One region of the Salaquimonas pukyongi genome, then DNA from elsewhere that is predicted to be linked to it. Evidence: riboswitches for the same ligand, from Rfam matches in the RefSeq annotation. Region 1 holds a riboswitch; the other holds the start of a gene.
What was found. Region 1 has a riboswitch for cobalamin ahead of BVL55_RS03080 (hypothetical protein). Riboswitches for the same ligand answer to the same signal wherever they lie in the genome.
Positions count from the first base shown of each region.

Region 2: linked by a shared signal. The riboswitch ahead of BVL55_RS12560 (CbtB domain-containing protein) and the one ahead of BVL55_RS03080 (hypothetical protein) in region 1 are both predicted to bind cobalamin.

Region 1 is NZ_CP019044.1:625,251-636,232, forward strand. Features, by position in the region: gene BVL55_RS03040 (DUF1801 domain-containing protein) at 1-187, shown strand, start outside; gene BVL55_RS03045 (methylated-DNA--[protein]-cysteine S-methyltransferase) at 203-754, opposite strand; gene BVL55_RS16365 (hypothetical protein) at 753-953, shown strand; gene BVL55_RS03050 (hypothetical protein) at 958-1,257, opposite strand; gene hisS (histidine--tRNA ligase) at 1,315-2,877, shown strand; gene BVL55_RS03060 (ATP phosphoribosyltransferase regulatory subunit) at 2,881-4,014, shown strand; gene hisG (ATP phosphoribosyltransferase) at 4,011-4,718, shown strand; gene BVL55_RS03070 (DoxX family protein) at 4,729-5,115, opposite strand; gene fumC (class II fumarate hydratase) at 5,242-6,624, opposite strand; gene BVL55_RS03080 (hypothetical protein) at 6,695-6,973, opposite strand; cobalamin riboswitch at 7,090-7,320, opposite strand; gene groL (chaperonin GroEL) at 7,439-9,082, opposite strand; gene groES (co-chaperone GroES) at 9,150-9,446, opposite strand; gene BVL55_RS03095 (EAL domain-containing protein) at 9,669-10,946, opposite strand.
Region 2 is NZ_CP019044.1:2,622,333-2,633,314, reverse strand. Features, by position in the region: gene BVL55_RS12585 (hypothetical protein) at 1-444, opposite strand, end outside; gene BVL55_RS12580 (DUF4212 domain-containing protein) at 718-978, shown strand; gene BVL55_RS12575 (sodium:solute symporter family protein) at 991-2,787, shown strand; gene BVL55_RS12570 (YggT family protein) at 2,886-3,251, shown strand; partial or broken gene BVL55_RS12565 (cobyric acid synthase) at 3,443-4,923, shown strand; cobalamin riboswitch at 4,993-5,222, shown strand; gene BVL55_RS12560 (CbtB domain-containing protein) at 5,268-5,444, shown strand; gene BVL55_RS12555 (CbtA family protein) at 5,453-6,190, shown strand; gene cobU (bifunctional adenosylcobinamide kinase/adenosylcobinamide-phosphate guanylyltransferase) at 6,193-6,729, shown strand; gene cobW (cobalamin biosynthesis protein CobW) at 6,763-7,857, shown strand; gene cobN (cobaltochelatase subunit CobN) at 7,867-10,982, shown strand, end outside.

The sequences.
Region 1 (10,982 bases):
TGCCATGTATTTTATCTGCACCAGTGGCCTGGTGGAGCGTTTCAGGGAGCAATACCCCGACAGGTTCGACTACGAGGGAAACCGTGCCCTGATCTTTAAAACGGGCGATGAACTGCCGGAAGAAGAACTTTCCCACTGCATCGCCATGGCGCTGACCCACAAGCTGCGTAACAAACAGCGGACCTGAACCGGTAACATGCCGTCAGGCAGTGCCCATCAGATCCAGCAGGTCCGGTTCGATGGCGCCTTCGATCTTGAGCAATTGCCGTTTGGTTTCAACGCCGCCCGGTGCGGAAAACCCCGTCATTCTGCCATCGGCGCCCACCACCCGGTGACAGGGAACGATGATCGGGAAGGGGTTGCGCTCCAGGGATTGGCCAACCTGCTGTGACAGCGCCACATCGCCCAGGTCACGCGCCAGATCGCCATAGGTGCGGGTCTTGCCGGGGCTGATCTGCCGCGATAGCCGATAGAGTTGCCGGTCGAATTCGGCAAGTCCGCTCATGTCCAGTTCGGCTTCGTGAAGGTCTTCGCTGCGGCCATCCATCAGTGCCCGGATCGCCGCTATCACCGAAGCAACATGCGGCGGTGCTTCGCCGGCCTCTTCGGCATCAACAGCCCGGCGGCGCAGGCGCTCCCGCGTTCTGTCATCGCTGTCTTCGGGAAAGCTGACGGCAAGAATGCCGCTTTCTCCCCAGGCAATGCCACAGCGCCCGAGGGTGGTGTTAAACAGGGTGAGATGGATATTGTTCATGACGGCATTCTACAAGAGATGGCGGCAGCCCCGCCACCCGATTGTTGCGCTGTTCTTTGCTCTTGAGAGGGGATGCAAGCGAGGCGCAAACTCGATGATCACTTCGGGCAAGGCGCTATCCCACTCTTCCGTCATTCCTGTGCTTGTCACCACTGCCCGGGCACACAAAGCCCTCTCCCGCTTGTTCTTCACCCGGTGATCGTCTAGAGCGTGTCCTGGTTAGATGGAATCGTTTGAACGCCGGTTACCGGGTCTTCGGCAAGGCGCAAAAAGCGCAGCAGTGCAGGCACTGTCAGCGTTTTGCAACGCAGTCCGAGGGCCCGGGAACCAGGTTCAGGCGATTGCAGAACAAAAGGGTATTCCACATGGTATTGTATCACCTGTGGTGTCTTTTTCGCGCTGGCTTCGTCGAAATCCTCGCAGGATGGATAAACATCCTGCTGTGGTATTCTCCTTGCCAGGCACGAAAAATCCATCCATTCAAACTGCTTCCAGCTAATCAAGACACGCTCTAGGAAAACCCGCAAATCCCGATTGCCTGTAGTGATGGCCTTCCGAACATGTCTGAGAAAAAGAAAAAGCCGCAGAAACTGAAGGCGCGCCTGCCGCGCGGTTTCGTTGACCGTTCGCCCGCCGACATCCGCGCTACGGATGAAATGGTGGCGAAGATCCGCGAGGTTTTCGAGCGCTACGGCTTTGATCCGGTCGAAACGCCGATGTTCGAATTTACCGACTGCCTCGGAAAGTTCCTGCCTGATTCCGACCGCCCGAACGAGGGCGTCTTTTCGGTGCAGGATGACGACGAACAGTGGATGAGCCTGCGCTATGATCTGACCGCGCCGCTGGCCCGCCATGTGGCCGAAAACATCAACGAAATACAGCTTCCCTACCGCACCTACCGCAATGGCTGGGTGTTCAGAAACGAAAAGCCGGGTCCGGGCCGTTTCCGCCAGTTCATGCAGTTCGATGCCGATAGTGTCGGCGCGCCCGGCGTCCAGGCCGATGCGGAAATGTGCATGATGATGGCCGATGTCATGGAGGCGCTCGGCATTGCGCGCGGCGACTATGTCATCCGCGTCAACAACCGCAAGGTGCTCGACGGTGTGATGGAGGCAATCGGCCTGGGCGGCGAGGAAAATGCCGAAAGGCGCCTCGGCGTCATGCGGAGCATCGACAAGCTCGACAAGTTCGGCATCGAGGGAGTGAAGCTCCTGCTCGGCCCGGGCCGCTGGGACGGTGGCAAGGAAGGCGAGGGGGATTTTACGCCGGGTGTTGGGCTCCGCTCAAATGACATAGACTGGCTGCTGTCATTTCTCGCATCTTCCATCGATTTTGCTGTTTTGGATGATGGCAAGAGGTGCGGATATATCTATGAGGGATTCGACACAGACCGTTTCGAGGGGGACGCTGAGAATACATTTGAGCGAGGTTCAGTCGATCTTGCAAACATCAAGGCTCTCGTCGCTGCCGCTGGCTACAGCTCCGACCGCATCAAAATCGACCCCTCCGTTGTCCGTGGCCTTGAATATTACACCGGTCCTGTTTTCGAAGCAGAACTAACCTTCCCCGTAAAAAACGAAAAAGGCCAGGAAGTGGTCTTCGGCTCGGTTGGCGGCGGCGGGCGCTATGACGGCCTCGTCAAGCGCTTTACCGGACAGGACGTGCCGGCCACCGGCTTTTCCATCGGCGTCTCGCGCCTGATGACGGCGCTGAAAAACCTCGGCAAGCTTGGCCAGGATGACGAGGTTGCCCCGGTCCTTGTGACCGTCATGGACAAGGATACCGGGGCGCTCGGCAATTACCAGAAAATGGTGCAGGACCTGCGCCAAGCGGGCATCCGCGCGGAGATGTATCAGGGCAATCCCAACAAGTTCGGCAAACAGTTGCAATATGCCGACCGGCGCGAAATGCCCATCGCCATCATCCAGGGATCCGACGAGCGCGCGCAAGGCAAGGTCCAGATCAAGGACATGATCGAGGGCCGCAAACAGGCCGCGGCCATCGAGAGCAATGAGGAATGGCGCGAAACCCGCCCCGGCCAGTTCGAAATCGACGAGGCCGACCTTCTCGCCGAGGTCACCCGCCTGCTCGCCGAACAGAAAGCCGAGTGGGAAGCGGGTTAATCGATGACTGCCCTTTCCCAGCGCATTGAATCCTTCCTGCGCGAAAAAAAATGCGCCCTGCCGGAAATCGGCCTTCTGCAGCCGGCAGAGCCCATTTTGAACACCGCCGGTGAGGACATTCGCCGCCGTATCTTCATCACCGCCGATCAGCGCGGCCGCGACCTGTGTCTTCGGCCGGAATTCACCATTCCTGTCTGCCTCAGCCATCTTGAAAGCGGCAAGGCGAGAAAACGCTATGGCTATGTGGGCAAGGTCTTTCGCCAGCGCGCCGACGAGCCGGCGGAATTCCTGCAGGCCGGCATCGAGGACATCGGCACTGAAAAGAAAGGGGCCGCCGATGTGCGCTGCCTGGCCGATTGCATCGATCTTTTGCGCATGCTGGGCCGAAACCGCCTGTCGGTGGCCGTGGGCGATCAGGCGATTTTCGAGGCGGTGCTGAAATCCCTCGGCCTGCCCAAGGCCTGGCGCGAACGTCTTGGCCGAAATTTCGGCGATTCGACACGCCTTACAGCCGACCTCGACCGCCTGTCGGGCAAGAACAATGGCAGCCTGGACCATCTGGCGCCCGAGCTGGCAAGGGCCGTCGAGGCGGGCGACCGCGAAGCGGTGGAAAAGGCCATTGCCCGCGACATGAAGAAGGCCGGCCTGCCGCCGCAATCAGGCCGCACCGCCGAAGAGATCGCCGCAAGACTGATGGAAAAGGCCGCCCTTGCCGCAGCGCACCTTGTACCGGAAAAACGCGAAGTGCTGGAAGCCTTTCTCGATCTGGACATGCCGCTGAAAGATGCCAACCGGCGGCTTTGGTCCTTTGCGCGCCGCGCCAACATTCCCCTTGGCAAGGCGCTGGAAGCTTTCCACAAGCGCGCCGTGGCGCTGGAAAAACTCGATCTTGATAATGTCTCCCTGCGCTACCGCGCCGGTTTCGGGCGCACGCTCGACTATTATACCGGCTTTGTATTCGAGGTGCGTGGCGGCTCGTCCGACGCGAAGCCGCTGGCAGGTGGCGGACGCTATGACCGGCTGATGACGGTTCTTGGCTCGCGGCAGAAAATGCCGGCGACGGGCTTTGCCGTTTATGTCGATCGGGTAAAGCCGAAACTGAAGGAAACGCCTGGAACAATGGAGGCGCGGCCATGACGATCACCATCGCGCTGCCCTCCAAGGGAAGGCTGAAGGAAAAGGCACTGGAAGTTTTCGCCCAGGCGGGGTTCAGGATCGAACTGCCGAAGGACAGCCGTTCCTATCGCGGTTCGGTGAAGGGCAGGCCTGAAATCGAAATCGCCTTTCTGTCAGCCTCCGAAATTGCCCGCGAGCTGATTGCCGGCAAGATCGCGCTTGGTGTCACCGGCGAGGACCTGGCCCGCGAAAGCGTTGCAGATCCCGGAACCTTCCTCGATTTTGCCTGCCGGCTGGGCTTTGGCGGCGCTGATGTCGTGGTCGCCGTGCCCGATGCCTGGGCCGATGTCACCACCATGGCCGACCTTGATGATGTTGCTGCCGGGTTTCGGCGCAGTCACCATCGCCCACTCCGCGTTGCCACCAAATACTGGCAGTTAACGCAGAACTGGTTTGCCGATCACGGCATCGCGCTTTACCGCATTGCCGAAAGTCTTGGAGCAACCGAAGGCGCGCCGGCAGCCGGCACCGCCGACATCATTGTCGACATCACCTCGACAGGTTCGACCCTGAAGGCAAACCATCTCAGGATCTTGAGAGACGGCATCATCCTCCGATCGCAGGCAAACCTCATCGCCTCGAAGAAAATTCGCCTTTCAAGGGAAGACCGGGCGGTTCTGAAAGGCGTTTGCCGCCAGGTCGCCGAAGCGGTGGCGGCAAACTGATCTTCACAGGTTAACGCAAGCGCTTTCCATCGACTGAAATCGTGCCCGGCCCAACGGCGGCAAGGGCAACGAAGCCACCGGCAATCGCGATGTTTTTCATCAGCAGAATGGTCTGCATCTGGTCGCCCAGATCGAAATGGAACACGGCACCGGTAAACAGGCAGAAGGCAGCAAGCGCCCAGGCGGTGGTGCGGGTAAAGAAGCCGGCCAGGATAAAGCCGCCGGCAACCAGTTCGAAAATGGCCGCAGCCCAGGCAAGTAACGTGGAGGCCGGAAAGCCGTAAGCGGCGATGTAGCCGGCCGTGCCGTCGATGGAGCCGAGTTTTTGCAGGCCCGCCATGATGAAGATGAAAGACATCAAAATGCGGGCGGCAAGCAGTTTTGCAGAAGTGGACATGAAACAGCCTTTCGAGATGATGTAGCGTCATCGCCATGTATGCCATTGCGATCAATACGCAATCCGTCAAGGAGCGCACACAGTGTTCATTCAGAATGAACGATCCATGGCGCTTTGTGCACTCAATCAGACCATCCTGCGCGGGTCGATAAGCCGGTCGAAGGTTTCAGCGTCAACCAGTCCGGAGGCAAGCGCCTCCTGGCGCAGGCTGGTGCCGTTTTCATGGGCTGTCTTGGCAATCCTGGCGGCGGCATCATAACCGATCTCCGGAGCCAGCGCCGTTACCAGCATCAGCGAGCGATCGACCAGTTCCGCGATCCGAGCGGTATTTGCCTCAATACCGGCAACACAACGCAAGGCGAAAGAGTTCATGGCGTCAGCCAGCAGCTTTAGCGACTGCAAAACGGCCAGCGCTATCACCGGTTTGAAGACGTTGAGCTCGAATTGCCCCTGGCTGGCGGCGAAGGTGACGGTCTGGTGGTTTCCCATCACCTGGGCGCACACCATGGTCAGTGCCTCCGCCTGGGTCGGGTTGACCTTGCCCGGCATGATGGAGGAACCGGGCTCGTTGGCCGGCAGGGAAATCTCGCCAATACCCGACCGCGGGCCGCTGGCCAAAAGGCGGATATCGTTTGCGATCTTGTAAAGGTCGGCTGCCAGCGCGTTGAGCGCCCCATGCAGAATGGACAATGCGTTGTGGGATGTCAGCGCCTCGAACTTGTTCGGCGCGGTCTTGAATGCCATGCCGGTCTCTTCGGCCATGATGGCGGCAAACGTCTTTGCAAACTCCCCCGGCGCGTTGATCCCGGTGCCGACCGCCGTCCCGCCCTGGGCAAGGTCCATCACATGCACCATCGCGCGCCGCACCAGCCGTTCGTCGCGCTTGATCATCGCCGCATAACCGGAAAACTCCTGACCGAGTGTCAGGGGCGTGGCGTCCTGGGTGTGCGTGCGGCCGATCTTGACCAGCTTGCGCCAGCGCGAGGCCTTGGCGCCCAGCGCCTGTTTGAGATTGCGCATGGCCGGCAGCAATTCCCGCTCGCACCCGATTGCGGTTGCCACATGCATGGCGGTGGGAAAGGTGTCGTTCGACGACTGGCTGCAGTTTACATGGTCGTTGGGATGAACCGGCTCTTTCGATCCCATCTTGCCGCCAAGCATTTCAATCGCCCGGTTGGCGATCACCTCATTGGCGTTCATGTTGGTTTGGGTGCCAGATCCGGTCTGCCAGACCACCAGCGGAAAGTGCTCATCGAGCTTGCCGTCAGCAACCTCCCTTGCTGCCGCCATTATCGGTTCGGCAAGCTTCTTGTCCAGCGTGCCAAGTTTGACATTGGCTTTTGCCGCAGCAAGCTTCACGAGGCCAAGCGCATGAATGAGCGGCAGCGGCATGCGCTCGCCGCCGATCGGAAAATTCTCAATCGAGCGCTGGGTTTGTGCGCCCCAATACCGGTTGGCCGGCACCTTCACATGGCCAAGGGAATCGGTCTCGATGCGGCTACGGGTCACGGCGGGCCTCCTGACCCATCATACGGTATCAGACCCCTGCCTTTCAACGCCGGTTTTGAGAGCAATGGCGTCAGTGAAGCAGCCGCCGTCCCCGTGCACCGCCACGGCGCCGCGGCACCGCCAGCGGCCGGGTCGCATCCTTAAGGCAGGCGCGAAAGGCCAGCACTGCCGGGGCGGCAGATCCACTCGCGGCCAAACGGGCATCCACCGCTGCTGCCTGTGCGGCAAAATCGGCGTCATCGGAAAGCGACCAAAGCCATTCAAGAAAGGTAATCCGGGCCAGTTGGCCGGATGCTTCAGCTCCGGTGGGAGCCGTTTTCAGTGCATTCATGATTTTTTCAAGTACCATCGCGCCCTCCGCGCCACGTTGTTCAGGCGGGGAAGGAAGGGGCAGAAATTCAAACCAGGGCTGCAGCTTGCAGGACCGGTCATCAAAATGCTCCTTGCCGGGGCACCCCGCCCGGTTGGGTTTGCATTGTGATGGCAGGTCTCCTGACTTGCGGGTCGCAGCTTGCCTGATCCTTCCCGGGCGCACTCCTTGGTGGAAATGCCCAGTGGCTGTTTCAGGGTCGCATACCGCCTACAGTTGCGGGGGCAGTCATGGAATTGACGCTGCCTTTCGGCATTGCCGCACCATGTTCCCTTTTGCATTCGCCGAACCGGTGATTCGACGAAACCATCGCCGATACAGTGGCGCCGCGCGGCCGTTTTGACAAGCAGATTGTTTGATGGAACCTGTTCAAGCAAAAGGGCCGCCCCGAAGGACGGCCCCTGCATTTGATTGGCCTTGACGGCGAACGCGTATGACGCGTTCTTACATCATGCCGCCCATTCCGCCCATTCCGCCCATGTCGGGCATGGCCGGAGCAGCAGACTCTTTCTTCGGCGCTTCAGCGACCATGGCCTCGGTGGTGATCAGCAGGCCGGCAATGGAAGCAGCGTCTTCCAGTGCGGTGCGCACAACCTTGACCGGGTCAACGATGCCCATGGCGATCATGTCACCATATTCACCGGTCTGGGCATTAAAGCCGAAGGAAGCCGATTTTGATTCCATCACCTTGCCGGCAACGATCGAGGCTTCAGCACCGGCGTTCTGCGCAATCTGGCGCAGCGGCGACTGAAGGGCGCGGCGGATGATGTTGATACCGGCGTCCTGGTCGGCGTTTTCGCCTTTCGAGTTGATGAAGTTGGAAGCGCGTGCCAGTGCGGTACCACCGCCCGGGACAATGCCTTCTTCAACCGCAGCGCGGGTAGCGTTCAGGGCGTCGTCAACACGGTCCTTGCGCTCTTTAACCTCGACTTCGGTCGAGCCGCCAACGCGAATTACGGCAACGCCGCCTGCCAGTTTGGCAAGACGTTCCTGCAGCTTCTCGCGATCATAATCGGAAGTGGTTTCCTCGATCTGCTGCTTGATCTGGCTTACGCGGCCTTCGATCTCGCCTTTTTTGCCGGCCCCATCGACGATCGTGGTGTTCTCCTTGGAGATTTCCACTTTCTTGGCAGTGCCGAGCATGTCGAGCGTGACGTTTTCCAGCTTGATGCCGAGGTCTTCGGAAATGACCTGGCCGCCGGTGAGGATGGCGATGTCTTCAAGCATCGCCTTGCGGCGGTCACCGAAGCCTGGAGCTTTGACGGCAGCGATTTTCAGGCCGCCGCGCAGCTTGTTGACTACCAGCGTGGCCAGGGCTTCGCCTTCAACGTCTTCGGCGATGATCAGCAGCGGACGGGAAGACTGGACGACCGATTCAAGGATCGGAAGCATGGCCTGCAGGTTGGAGAGTTTCTTCTCGTGCAGCAGGATGTAGGGGTCTTCCAGGCTGGCGATCATCTTGTCGGGGTTGGTCACGAAATAAGGTGACAGGTAACCGCGGTCAAACTGCATGCCCTCAACGACTTCCAGTTCGGTTTCAGCCGTTTTCGCTTCCTCGACGGTGATCACGCCTTCATTGCCGACTTTCTGCATGGCGCTGGCGATCATCTCGCCGATTTCCTTTTCGCCATTGGCCGAAATCGTACCAACCTGCGCAACTTCTTCCGAAGTCTTGATCTTCTTGGCTTTCTTGACCACCTCGGCAACGACCTCGGTCACGGCCATGTCAACGCCGCGTTTCAGGTCCATCGGGTTCATGCCGGCGGCCACTGCCTTGGCGCCTTCGCGCACGATCGACTGTGCCAGAACGGTGGCGGTGGTGGTGCCGTCACCGGCGATGTCGTTGGTCTTGGAAGCGACTTCGCGCACCATCTGTGCGCCCATGTTTTCGAACTTGTCCTCAAGTTCGATTTCCTTGGCGACCGTCACACCGTCCTTGGTGATACGCGGTGCGCCAAAGGACTTGTCGATAACGACGTTGCGGCCTTTCGGGCCAAGCGTCACTTTTACTGCGTCGGCGAGAATGTCCACGCCCTTGAGCATGCGCTCACGGGCACTCTGACCGAATTTTACCTCTTTTGCAGCCATTTTCTGCTCCTGAATGTTGGGGCGGCGTTGTCAGCCAGCCCGGATAAGTGTGTAATTAGGGGCGGCGTTAGCCGATCACGCCCATGATGTCGGATTCTTTCATGATCAGCACTTCTTCGCCGTTGAGCTTTACCTCGGTGCCGGACCATTTTCCGAACAGCACGCGGTCGCCGACCTTGACGTCGAGTTCCACCAGCTTGCCGTTTTCGTCACGGGCACCGGAGCCAACTGCAACGATCTCTCCTTCGGAAGGCTTTTCCTGAGCGGTGTCGGGAAGGATAATCCCACCGGCAGTTTTCTCCTCGGATTCAACGCGGCGCACGACCACACGGTCGTGAAGTGGACGGAAGTTCATTTTAGCCATCGCTATTTTCCCAATTTTCTGAACCATTTACCTGTTGTTTAAACGACCGGAGCCGGTCGGAAACAGGGCCTCAAAAACTTTAGCACTCCCAGTAGGAGAGTGCTAACAAGGGGGAGATAGGCAGCAGACCGCCGCTTGTCAATGGATCGATGGAGAGGGCGGGGGGATTTACTGCAAATTTATCCGCCATGGCAGGCATCAAGGCGCATGCCCTGGATATCATCAGGCGGAATGATCGTTTGCCTTGCCGGCTGCTTCGTCAGCCCTGGAATACAGCCTGATGCTGCGTGGCGGGGAGATGAGATCGCCCGTTCCGAACGGGACGTCAAGGTCCAGCAGCCCGGTGGCCTGGTGGCGTTCTGTGATATCCGTTGCAATCACAGTGCTTCCGGCTCTTGCAGCACCTGGAACAATCTCTTCACCGGTCCGCCGGTTCGTTCCGGGCAGATAGGAGAGCAGGGCGCTAGCCGGGGCAAGCAGATGGCTGTAGCGCCGCCCGGCAAGGTGTCGCAGAGTTTTCCGGGTACCGCCAATTCCTGCCAGGGCAATTGAAATGTCCAGTTCGGCCAGCGAGAAAAGCGGATTCAGTCGTTCCTCCGCCTTGCTGTTTACGGCCTCCACAGCAATTACCGCGATAAACCGCTCCGCCAGTTTATGATCGCTTTTGAGTTTGCGGGACAGTATTTGCCAGTGATCGCTGTCTTCATATTCCGGACAGTGGAAACGGTAGAAAATACCTGCGGATTCTGAATCCTCGTCCATGGCGCGGCAGACCCGGGCCAGTTCGAACACCGCAAAATGATCGATCTCGGCCTTCTGGCGCGTGTCGAGACTGCTCAGCAGACTGCGTGTGGCATGCTCCATGCCATCGATTTCCACACAAGGCACCGCTTCCACATAGGCGATCTTGCGGGACAGCAGATCGATAACGGGCTGCAGTTTGATGCGCAGCGTCCCTTTATCCAGCGATCGGGCAACTTGCTGAAGGTACTGTTTGTGGTTCTTGTCAGCCAGTGCATCGCTTTCCTTGCCGGTTACAAGCCGCACGACATTTTCGTTCTCGAAGTCCAGCGACCAGTCGCGGTTGCTTTCGGCAGCTTTGGCAGCGTTTCCTGCCGGGTTTTCCGCCAGTTGGCGCGGATGTGAAGTGCCGGCGGAAAGCGCAGCCATCTGGCCAAGCATTTTGTCTTCCAGTTCATCCAGCCGTTCATCCATGCTGGCAAACTGCGCACGGTCGGGGTGATCGCGTTCGATCTGGTCCAGCCGGCGTACAATGTCGCTGTCGAAGGAAGATACCGCTGAAAGCCGTTTGCGGATCAGATGGCTGGAAATAGCCTGGCCGGAATAGATGGCCAGAACCATCAGGCAGCAGAAGACGGCTGCTGCTGCCATCACCGTATCCACTGCCGACAAGGCAAACAGCCCCCTTGCCGCGATAGCGGCAATGGCCGCGATCAAGGCGATCGCAAGGGGTAGACCGATCTTGCCGAGCATACGCATGACTGGAATTCTCCGCCGCAACACCGGCAAAAGCTG
Region 2 (10,982 bases), 1.4 Mb from region 1:
TTCCTTGAAAGCGCCTTCTGCGGCCATGGCATAGTTCCAGTCGACCAGAACGAGACGATCCTTGAACGCATCGATCAGGGGAGCGGTGTCACCGGTAAATTCGGCGTCCTGAAAGCGCTCGATGATGGCGTGTGAATAAAACTTCTCTGCAATTGATGCTGCTTCCTGGGCATCGCCGGTACGGGCATAGACCTGGGCTGCCATGAAGATGGAAAGATCGGAAAGACAGGCGGCATAAATCTGCCATTTGCCGATGTTGAGGGACTCGATGAAGATGTCGTCCTCGAACATTGCAGGATACTTCATGCCCATTCTTGTCTTCACGTAACCGTAGAGGGTTTTCTGGGCGATGAAGGCGGCTCTTGCGGACAGAAACTCGCCGAATGCCCTTGAACTGTTGACCGGCTCAAGCCGTTTCCAGGGTGATAATCTACCCCTAACCATTTCAAAAAATTGGTGAATTTTCTCCACAGCGCGTCATTTCCAGCTTTTCGGCATTATACCAAGGTGGCACGGGATAAAGTGATAAACCATTTGTTAATCACCGGTTTATTGTGCATTTTTCGAAGCAGATCACGCAATTGAGGAGAATTGCGTTGTCGCATGCCCTCTTATTTGCGGTGTGGCTGCAAAGCTGATCCGCAGGGCGGGGGAATATCAACCGGACCCGGCGATGGCAACCGTCATTCAATCCGGGTCTAAACTGGGGAGGTAGATTTGGCTGACAATTCTGCTCAAAACCGTGCGGAGCACTGGCGAAAAACCCGGAACCTGACCATTCTCATTCTGGTTCTGTGGGCAATTTTCGGCATCATCATTCCGTATAACGCCGACGTCCTCAATTCCATGTCATTCCTCGGATTCCCGCTGGGATACTGGTTTTGTGTGCAAGGCTCACTCATCGCCTTCGTCTTGATGATCTGGTTCCAGAACTGGCGCCAGGATACCATCGATGACGAACACGGCGTAAGCGAATAGGGAGGAATCGTAATGGAAGGCGGTTTCACCAAGAACCTAGGGAAGGTCTATGGTCTTTATACCATCGGCTTTCTTGTCTTTTTCGCGCTGATGGCACTGCTTGAAAGAATGGGCGCCAGTCCCGAAACCATCGGGATCGGGTTCCTGCTCTTCACCATCGGCATCTATGCCCTGATCGGCTGGCTGTCGCGTACCGCGGAAGTGGATGCGTATTATGTCGCTGGCCGTGAAGTGCCGGCTGTCTACAACGGCATGGCGACGGCGGCGGACTGGATGTCCGGTGCATCGTTCGTGGCGCTTGCAGGCGGCGTTTACTTCGGCGGTTATCCGTATCTCGGCTTCATCGTCGGCTGGACGGGCGGTTATGTGCTCGTCAACTCGCTGATGGCGCCATATCTGCGGAAATTCGGCTGCTACACCGTGCCGGACTTTATCGGTACACGCTACGGCGGCAATCTCGCACGGCTTTGTGCGGTGATCGTGCTGGTGGTTGCCTCGTTCACTTATGTGACGGCGCAGATCAACGCGACGGGAACGATTGCAGCACGTACGCTGGGTGTTCCCTTCGAAGTGGGTGTTTATCTCGGCCTGCTCGGCATCTTCATCTGCTCCATGCTGGGTGGCATGCGCGGCGTGACCTGGACCCAGGTGGCCCAGTATATCGTGCTGATCATCGCCTACCTGCTGCCGCTGATCTGGATGTCCAACAAGCTGGGCTACGGCATCATTCCGCACTTCTCATACGGTGAAGGCGTACAGCGCATTGCCGAACTGGAAGCCCAGTACGGTCTTGCACCGGCTGCGGAAAACGTTGCAGGCGTCAGGGTCCTGACCACACCTCAGAACTCACCGGCTGGTGGCGGATGGGGCATGGTCACGCTGGCAATTGCCATGATGACCGGTACAGCTTCCCTGCCGCACATTCTGATGCGCTACTTCACGACTCCGTCGGTGCGGGCAGCCAGAAAATCGGTTGCATGGTCGCTGTTCTTCATCCTGATGCTGTACCTTTCGGCTCCGGCTCTGGCTACGCTGACCAAGGTCAACCTGCTTGATCCCAACCTGCCGACTTCCGTCATTGGCAAGACCATTGAGGAAGTTACCAACATCGAATGGGTTCAGCGCTGGTCCGAAGTGGGCATGCTGGCCGTGGCGGATCAATCCGGCGACGGTATCGTTCAGTTGAACGAGTTCTTCATGCGTCCTGACATCGTGGTTCTGGCAACGCCGGAAATCGCGGGTCTGCCATATGTCATCTCCGGCCTTGTTGCCGCTGGTGGCCTGGCTGCTGCCATGTCGACGGCTGACGGACTGCTGCTGGCGATTGCCAACGCACTGTCGCATGATCTGTACTACTCGATCATCGATCCGAAAGCCGATACGCGCAAGCGGCTGATTGTTGCACGCGTTCTGCTGATCTTCATCGGTCTTGCAGCGGCGTTCATCGCATCCCTGAAACTGACGGGTATCCTCGGTGCCGTGGCGTGGGCCTTCTGCTTCGCCAATTCCGGCCTGTTCTTCCCGCTGGTTCTCGGTGTGTGGTGGAAACGTGCCAATGCCGCTGGTGCGGTTGCCGGCATGGTGGTCGGCTTCGGCGTCGGCGCCTGGTATCTGTATCAGGTGTTTGCCGGTGGCATGGAGCCCTGGATGGGCATCGATCACCTGCGCTTCGGCATTATCGGCATGCCGGCCAGCCTGATCGCCATGATCGTGGTATCGCTCCTGACCCCTGCACCTTCGCAGGAAATCCAGGACATGGTCGACGAGGTTCGCATCCCGACCGGGAAAACGATCCTTGGCTCGCACTAAGCGATCCTGACAAACAAAAGAGGGCGGGGTTTCGGCTCCGCCCTTTTTCTTTGCGCCAATTTTGGCTATGGCGTTTGCCAGTTTTTCCGAGGTGAGGAATGGATACGTTTCCGATCGAGGCCCTTCCGCTCTGGGCGGTAGTAATTGACTACATCCTCGGGCTCGTCATGTGGACGTTGATCGGGCGCGCTGCAATGCGGCTGTTCATGGCTGATGACAGTCCGTTCTTTTTCATGCGCTTTTTCGTGAGGGTCACCGATCCCGTCATAAACGCATTCAAATGGGTAACCCCGCCGTTCCTGATCGACGTGCTCAAACCGCTCTATGTCGCCTGGTTTTTCTTCATGGCGCGGTTTTATCTGATGCCCTGGCTGCTTGGTTATTCGGTGATGGGCATGCTGTCCTTCCCGCTTGAAAGCGAGGCTGCCTACTACATCTGGAAAATCTTCACCCCTGGCTGGTAAGCGTCCTGCGCGTCGGGGCGGTCTTGCATCTGCTGTTTTCAAAGTCTGGTCAGGTTACCGCCGGGTCTTCGGCAAGGCGCAAAAAGCGCAGCAGTGCAGGACACTGTCAGCTTTTTGCGACGCGGTTCGAGGGCCCGGGAACCAGGTTCAGGCGATTGCAGCTAACCAAGACACGCTCTAAAGGTTCCGCCATGACCAAGGCGCTGATGTTTCAGGGAACCGGATCGGATGTAGGCAAGACGGTGCTCGTTGCCGGGCTTTGCCGTGCGCTGAAGAACCGTGGTATTTCGGTTGTGCCCTTCAAGCCGCAGAACATGTCGAACAACGCAGCCGTGGCGGAAGTGGAAGCAGACGGAAGCGGCGGTGGCGAAATGGGCCGTGCCCAATGGCTGCAGGCGCTGGCCTGCGGCGTGCCGCCATCGGTGCACATGAACCCGGTATTGCTCAAGCCGCAATCGGAAACCGGTAGCCAGATTGTCGTTCAGGGCAGGGTCATCGGCAGTGCCCGCGCCCGGGACTATGGGGCAATGAAGCCAAAACTGCTCGATGCGGTGATGGACAGCTATGCCCGCCTTGTCACACGTGCCGACATCGTGCTGGTGGAAGGGCGGGGTCTCCTGCCGAAATCAACCTGCGGGCAGGCGATATCGCCAATATGGGGTTTGCCGAGCGCGCCGGCGTGCCGGTGGTCCTGGTCGGGGACATCGACCGGGGAGGGGTGATAGCTTCCATCGCAGGAACGCACACCATCCTGCCGGCAGAAGACCGCCAACGCATTGAAGGCTACCTCATCAACAAGTTTCGCGGCGACGTTTCGCTGTTTCATGACGGGCTTGAAGCGATTACCCGCTTTACCGGCTGGCCCTCCTTCGGGGTGCTTCCACATCTTGACTGTGTGCGGCGCCTGCCGGCGGAAGACAGCGTGGCTCTCGACCGGCTCACAAACAGTGGGGGTGGTGAGGTCAAGATCGTCGTGCCTGTACTCGGCAAGATTGCCAATTTCGACGATCTCGATCCATTGGCAGCCGAAGCGGGCGTGTCTGTCGTATATCTCAAAAAAGGTGATCCCTTTCCTCAGGATGCCGCGCTCGTCATTCTGCCCGGTTCGAAGTCGACCATCGCAGACCGAATCGAGTTTGCCGAGAACGGTTGGGATGAAGGACTTCATGCCCATGTGCGCCGCGGCGGGCAGGTTATCGGCATTTGTGGCGGTTATCAGATGCTGGGGCGCAAAATCGCCGATCCCGATGGCGTTGAAGGCAGCGTGGGCGAGACCGACGGGCTGGGCCTGCTGGATGTCGAGACCGTACTTGCGGGCAGAAAGACCGTGCGCAACATTGACCCGCAGCTTGCCGAAAACGGCCTTCTGCTCTCCGGCTATGAAATCCACATGGGCCACACCACGGGCCCGGACTGTGCCCGCCCGATGATCCTGACCGCAAACGGGCCGGATGGAGCGGTTTCTGCCGATGGCAGGGTGATGGGTTGTTATCTGCACGGCATGTTTTCCTCTGATGCCTATCGGCGTCATCTGCTTGGCGGGTTCGGTGTCGAGGCAGGGGGCAACTACCGGCAGATGGTTGAAGATTCACTCGATGAACTGGCGGTAGCGATGGAACGCCATCTGGATGTCGAAGGGATTTTGACGGTGGCGGCAGCGGTACGGAATTGATGCGGGCCCAGTGCGGATTTGATGCGGGCAATGTCGCAAATCGATTGACGCTGCCGCCTTCAGCGCGCTAATCATGAAAGACCAACCGGTTCCCGTACATAGCCAAAGGCTACGGGATCAAAAGGGAACAGGATGGAGTGGACCCAATCCGGGCATTCCAAACCTGGCCGACCCCGCGACTGTATTGCGGTAAGGGTGTTTCGAAAGCCACTGGGAAACTGCGGCATGCCGCAACCCGGGAAGGTGAGACAACCGCCAGAACCGTGAGCCAGGAGACCTGCCTGTTGGACCGGCAGTAGCGTTATGCGCCTGCTTATTTCAAATGGAGCAACACGGAGGTTGTCATGCTCAATACACAAACTGCCACGCTTTCCCTTTCCGCGTCACAACGGATGGTAACGGCAGCTTTTGCCGCCCTGTTCGGCGGGTTTCTGCTTTATGGCGCGGCGTTCGCCAATTCCGACATGCTGCACAATGCAGCTCACGATACGCGCCACGCTATCGTCGCTCCCTGCCACTGAGCGAACCCATGCTGGTTAGATTTCTGCTGGCCGCGATTTTCGCGGGCATGGCTGCGGGCATATTTGCTACAGCCGTGCAATCATGGCGCGTCGTTCCCTTGATTCTCGAAGCTGAACGCTACGAGGATGCCGGGGATACGGGTGCTGGACATACCCATTCACAAGGTGAAGCTTCCGGTGAGGAAGCTTCAACCGGCGAGACCGCCATGGCCGAAGCCGAAGAGCCCTGGGCGCCGGAAGACGGTACCGAGCGCACATTCTATACCGCACTTGCCAATGTTGTGGTGGGCGTTGCCTATTCGCTTTTGCTGACGGCCGCCGTTCTTGCCCTCAACCAGTCGATCACGCCGGCAAGCGGCCTGTTGTGGGGCGCCGCGGGGTTTGTGATTTTTGTACTGGCGCCGAATTTCGGCCTGCCGCCCGAGCTGCCGGGAATGCCGGCGGGTGATCTCACAGATCGCCAGATCTGGTGGCTGGTAACGGTGATCTGTACTGCGGGGGGACTTTATCTTCTGGCCTTCCGCCGTGCTCTTCCGCTGATGTTGCTGGCCTTAGTGCTGATTGTCGCGCCTCATCTATGGGGTGCACCGCAACCAATCGAGCATGAGTCGGCGGTGCCGGCAAACCTTGCCGCCGAGTTCGTGGTTTCCACCATTGTAGCTTCGGCGCTGTTCTGGCTCTTTCTGGGCGGACTGCTTGGCTATCTGTTTCAGCGGGCGGCGAAACAGGAATCGGCAAGCGCCTGATCATGACGGCGAGCAACACCCCGCCACAAACGACGTTGATCCTCGGTGGCGCGCGCTCCGGCAAAAGCCGCGTCGCCGAGCAACAGGTTCTGGCAACCGGCCTGACGCCGTTTTATCTGGCGACGGGCAGGGCGCTGGACGAGGAGATGCGCGAACGCATCGACAAGCATCGCGAGCGGCGCGGCAAGGCCTGGGAAACCGTGGAAGAACCCCTGGCGCTGGCCGATGCGGTGTTGCAGACGGCGCTGCCGGGCAGGGTTTTGCTGGTCGATTGCCTGACGCTGTGGGTCACCAACCTGATGATGGCCGATGCGGATGTGCTGCGTGAATGCGAAAGCCTGATTGCGGCTCTCGACAGCATCCGGGCGCCAGTTTTCTTCGTCAGCAACGAGGTCGGGCTGGGCATTGTGCCCGAGGACGCCATGGCGCGGCAGTTCCGCGATCTGGCCGGCACCGTCAACCAGCAAATGGCCAGGCGGTGTGAAATGGTCTGGTTCGTTGCCGCCGGGCTGCCACTGAAACTCAAACCGCAGGCATGAGCCTGCTGATGCAAAAACCTTGAAGGGCAAACCATGTCCATAGCAGACAGCCAGAAAATACCCGCAACGGTGATCACCGGATTTTTGGGCGCCGGCAAGACCACGCTGATCCGCAATCTGCTGGCAACGGCCAATGGAAAGCGCATCGCGCTCATCATCAACGAGTTTGGCGATCTGGGAGTCGATGGCGAGGTTTTGAAGGGTTGCGGCGAGGAAACCTGCTCGGAAGACGATATCGTCGAACTTACCAATGGCTGCATCTGCTGTACGGTGGCCGACGATTTCATCCCGACCATGACCGCCCTGCTCGAACGCGACCGCAAGCCCGATCACATCGTCATCGAGACGTCCGGTCTTGCCCTGCCGCAACCGCTGGTGAGCGCCTTCAACTGGCCGGAAATCCGTGAGCAGGTGACGGTGGATGGCGTGGTGACGGTGGTCGACAGCCGGGCGGTGGCAGATGGCCGTTTTGCCAGCGACATCGACAAGGTCAATGCCCAGCGGGCCGAAGACGAGGCGCTGGATCACGAAAGCCCGCTGGAGGAGCTTTTCGAGGATCAGATCACCTGTGCCGACATGATCATTCTCAACAAGGCCGATCTGGTGGAGGCTGACGCTCTCGACCGGTTGCAGGGCGAGGTGAAAGACGGAATCAAGCGGGCGGTGAAGGTGGTGCGGGCATCGAACGGTTCCCTGCCGGCTTCCGTCCTCCTGGGCCTTGGTTCAGGCACCGAATCGGATATTCACAACCGCAAGTCCCAGCACGAGTTGGAGCATGATGCCTTTCATGCCGAACATGGAGAGGGCGCCGGGCACGATCATCACCACGATCACGATGATTTTGAAAGCTTTGTCACCTCCTTGCCGCCGGTGGCCAGTCACACGGGTGTTGCGGCAGCCCTTGCACCGTTGATCGAGGCACATGACGTTTTGCGGCTGAAGGGCTTTCTGGCGATCGAGGGAAAACCAATGCGGCTGGTGGTTCAGGCCGTCGGCAACCGGATCGATACCTATTTCGACCGGGAGTGGCGCGAGGGAGAGGTTCGTGAAGGCCGGCTGGTAGTGATCGGCTTTGAGGGGCTCGATCAGCAAGCCATCGGTGAAGCGGTGAAAGCCGCACTTACATAGGTAAAAGCAATGCACCTCCTGCTGGCTCAGAAAGGCGCGATCCAGGAAGGCGAAGAAGCCGTCGATCTGGGGCAGACGCCGGGCGAGATCGTCTTCCTTTCGGCGGCGGATACCGAGCTTGCCAGTCTTGCAGATGCGGCCGCAGCGCAGGAGATGACCGGGTTAAGGCTTGCCAACTGGATGCAGCTTACCCATCCGCTTTCGATTGATGTCTATGCCCGCGAGATCATAGCCGGGGCAAAGCTGGTGGTGGTTCGGCTGCTCGGGGGACGGCGCTACTGGGAATATGGCGTTGAGTCCCTGTCGTCGGTTGCACGGGAAAACGGCGTTCAACTTGCCTTTCTGCCAGGTGATGACAAGCCCGATCCGGAACTCATTGCCGCTTCCACGATCGAAGCCAACGACCTGGAGCGCCTGTGGGCCTACCTGCTGGAAGGCGGAGCGGAAAACAGCGCCGGCTTTCTTGTTTATTGCCGGTATTTGACGGGCAGCGCAGAAGCCCCGCCCGAAGCTGTTCCCCTGCTCAAGGCCGGTCTTTGGCACCCCGATACCGGTGTTGCCGGTCTGGAAGCGATCCGCGACCATTGGAAAAGGGGACAACCTGTTGCAGCAATCTGCTTTTACCGGGCACTGGTGCAGTCCGGCGGGTTGCAGCCGGTCAAGATGCTGGTGCGGGCGCTTGAAGCGCGCGGTCTCAATGCCCTTCCGGTTTTTGTCTCATCGCTCAAGGATGCCGTAAGCCAGGAAACGGTAAGGCATGTGTTCAGCGAAGCGCCACCCTCGGTCGTGCTTGCTTCCACGGGTTTTGCGGTTTCCTCGCCATCGGGCGGCCCGACGGGCACAGTATTGGATGAAACCGGCGCGGTGGTGTTGCAGATCGTGCTTTCGGGCGGTTCGCTTGAAGCCTGGCGGCAATCGGACCAGGGACTTTCCGCACGCGACCTTGCGATGAATGTGGCATTGCCGGAAGTCGACGGGCGGGTGCTTTCGCGCGCCATTGCCTTCAAGTCGGCCAGCCGGTTCGACGAGCGGGTGGAAACCAACATCGTCCGCCACGAGGGGGAAGCAACGCGCATCGGCTTTGTTGCCGATCTTGCCGCCAATTGGGCTAGGCTGCGCAGCAAGGAGGCGGCACAGCGCAAAATTGCCGTCGTGCTTGCCAACTACCCCAACCGGGACGGGCGTCTGGGAAACGGCGTCGGTCTCGACACGCCGGCCGGCACGATAAACGTGCTCAAGGCACTTGCGGCAGCGGGATATTCGACTGGCGACCTGCCTGCTGATGGTGATGCCCTGATGCGCCACCTGCAGGAGGGGCCGACCAATGCAGGCAATGACGGGCGAGAAATCCGTGTCGTGCTTGCACTTGGGGATTATGAAGCATTCTTTGCCGACCTGCCGGACAAACTTCGCGGCGAAATCTCCGAACGCTGGGGCGAACCGGAGCGCGATCCCTATTTCGTGGCAGAACGCGGCGGATTTGCCCTTCCGCTATCGGTCAACGGCAATGTTTCCATCGGTATTCAGCCGGCCCGCGGCTACAACATCGACCCGACGGAAACCTATCATTCGCCCGATCTCGTTCCGCCGCATGGCTATTTTGCCTTCTATTGCTGGTTACGGGGCGAATTCGGTGCTGACGCGATTGTCCATATGGGCAAGCACGGCAATCTGGAATGGCTGCCAGGAAAAGCGCTGGCGCTATCAGATGCCTGCTATCCGGAGGCTGTTCTCGGACCCTTGCCGCATCTTTATCCCTTCATCGTCAACGATCCGGGCGAGGGCAGTCAGGCCAAACGGCGGACCTCCGCCGTTATCATCGATCATTTGACGCCGCCCCTGACGCGGGCGGAAAGTTACGGGCCGCTGCGTGACCTCGAAGCGCTGGTCGATGAATATTATGACGCCGCAGGAAGCGATCCCCGCCGCTTGCGGCTGTTGAAAAAACAGATTCTGGAATTGATCGCCGATACCGGCCTTGATGTAGATGCCGGTATTGCCCAGAGCGATGGCGAAGAGGTGAAGCTGGAAAAGCTGGACGGCTATCTGTGCGAATTGAAGGAAATGCAGATTCGCGACGGGCTGCACATCTTTGGCGAAGCGCCCACAGACCGTTTGTTGACCGATCTGGCGGTGGCGCTTGTGCGTGTGCCGCGGGGCGACGGGCAGGGGGAGAATGCCAGTTTGCACCGGGCGATAGCGGCGGATCTGTTTGCTTCTTCCCCTGCTAAGCTTGGCAAGGGAGGGGAAAATACCGCCCCCCCGACCCTTCGGCAAGCTCAGGATGAGGATGCGGGTTTTGATCCCCTCGGCTGCGACATGGCAAAGCCCTGGGAGGGGCCGAAACCGGAAGTACTGGCACAGGTTTGCGATGCCCCCTGGCGCAGTCAGGGAGACACGGTGGAGCGCATCGAACTGTTGGCTGCAAGGCTGGTTTGCGGCGAGACGCAATGTGCAGCGCACTGGCGCAACACGGCTGCTGTGCTCGCCTATGTTCAGGACCGTGTGGTGCCGGGCATTGTAGCCTGTGGGGAGGGTGAGATTGGAGGCCTTCTGACCGGCCTGGGTGGCGGTTTCGTCAAGCCGGGCCCTTCCGGCGCGCCGTCGCGGGGGCGCAATGATGTGCTGCCGACGGGCCGCAACTTTTTTTCGGTCGACAGCCGCGCCGTGCCGACCCAGGCTGCCTGGCAGTTGGGGAAGAAATCGGCAGAACTGCTGGTTATCCGCTACCGGCAGGATCATGGCGAATGGCCGGCATCCTTCGGCCTTTCGGCCTGGGGTACCTCCAACATGCGAACCGGTGGCGACGACATTGCCCAGGCACTGGCGCTGATCGGGGCAAAGCCGGTCTGGGACAATCTTTCGCGCCGGGTGACGGGATACGAGATTGTCACTCTTGCAGAGTTGGGCCGTCCGCGGGTTGATGTGACGCTACGGATTTCGGGGTTTTTCCGGGACGCGTTCCCTGCCCAGATCGAACTGTTCGACAAGGCTGTCCGCACTGCGGGGATGCTCGACGAAAGCGAGCGGGACAATCCCATTGCCGCCCGGATGAAAAAGGAGGCGGCAGGTCTGGAGGCGGAAGGGCTGCCGGCAGATGAAGCACGTCATCAGGCGGGCTACCG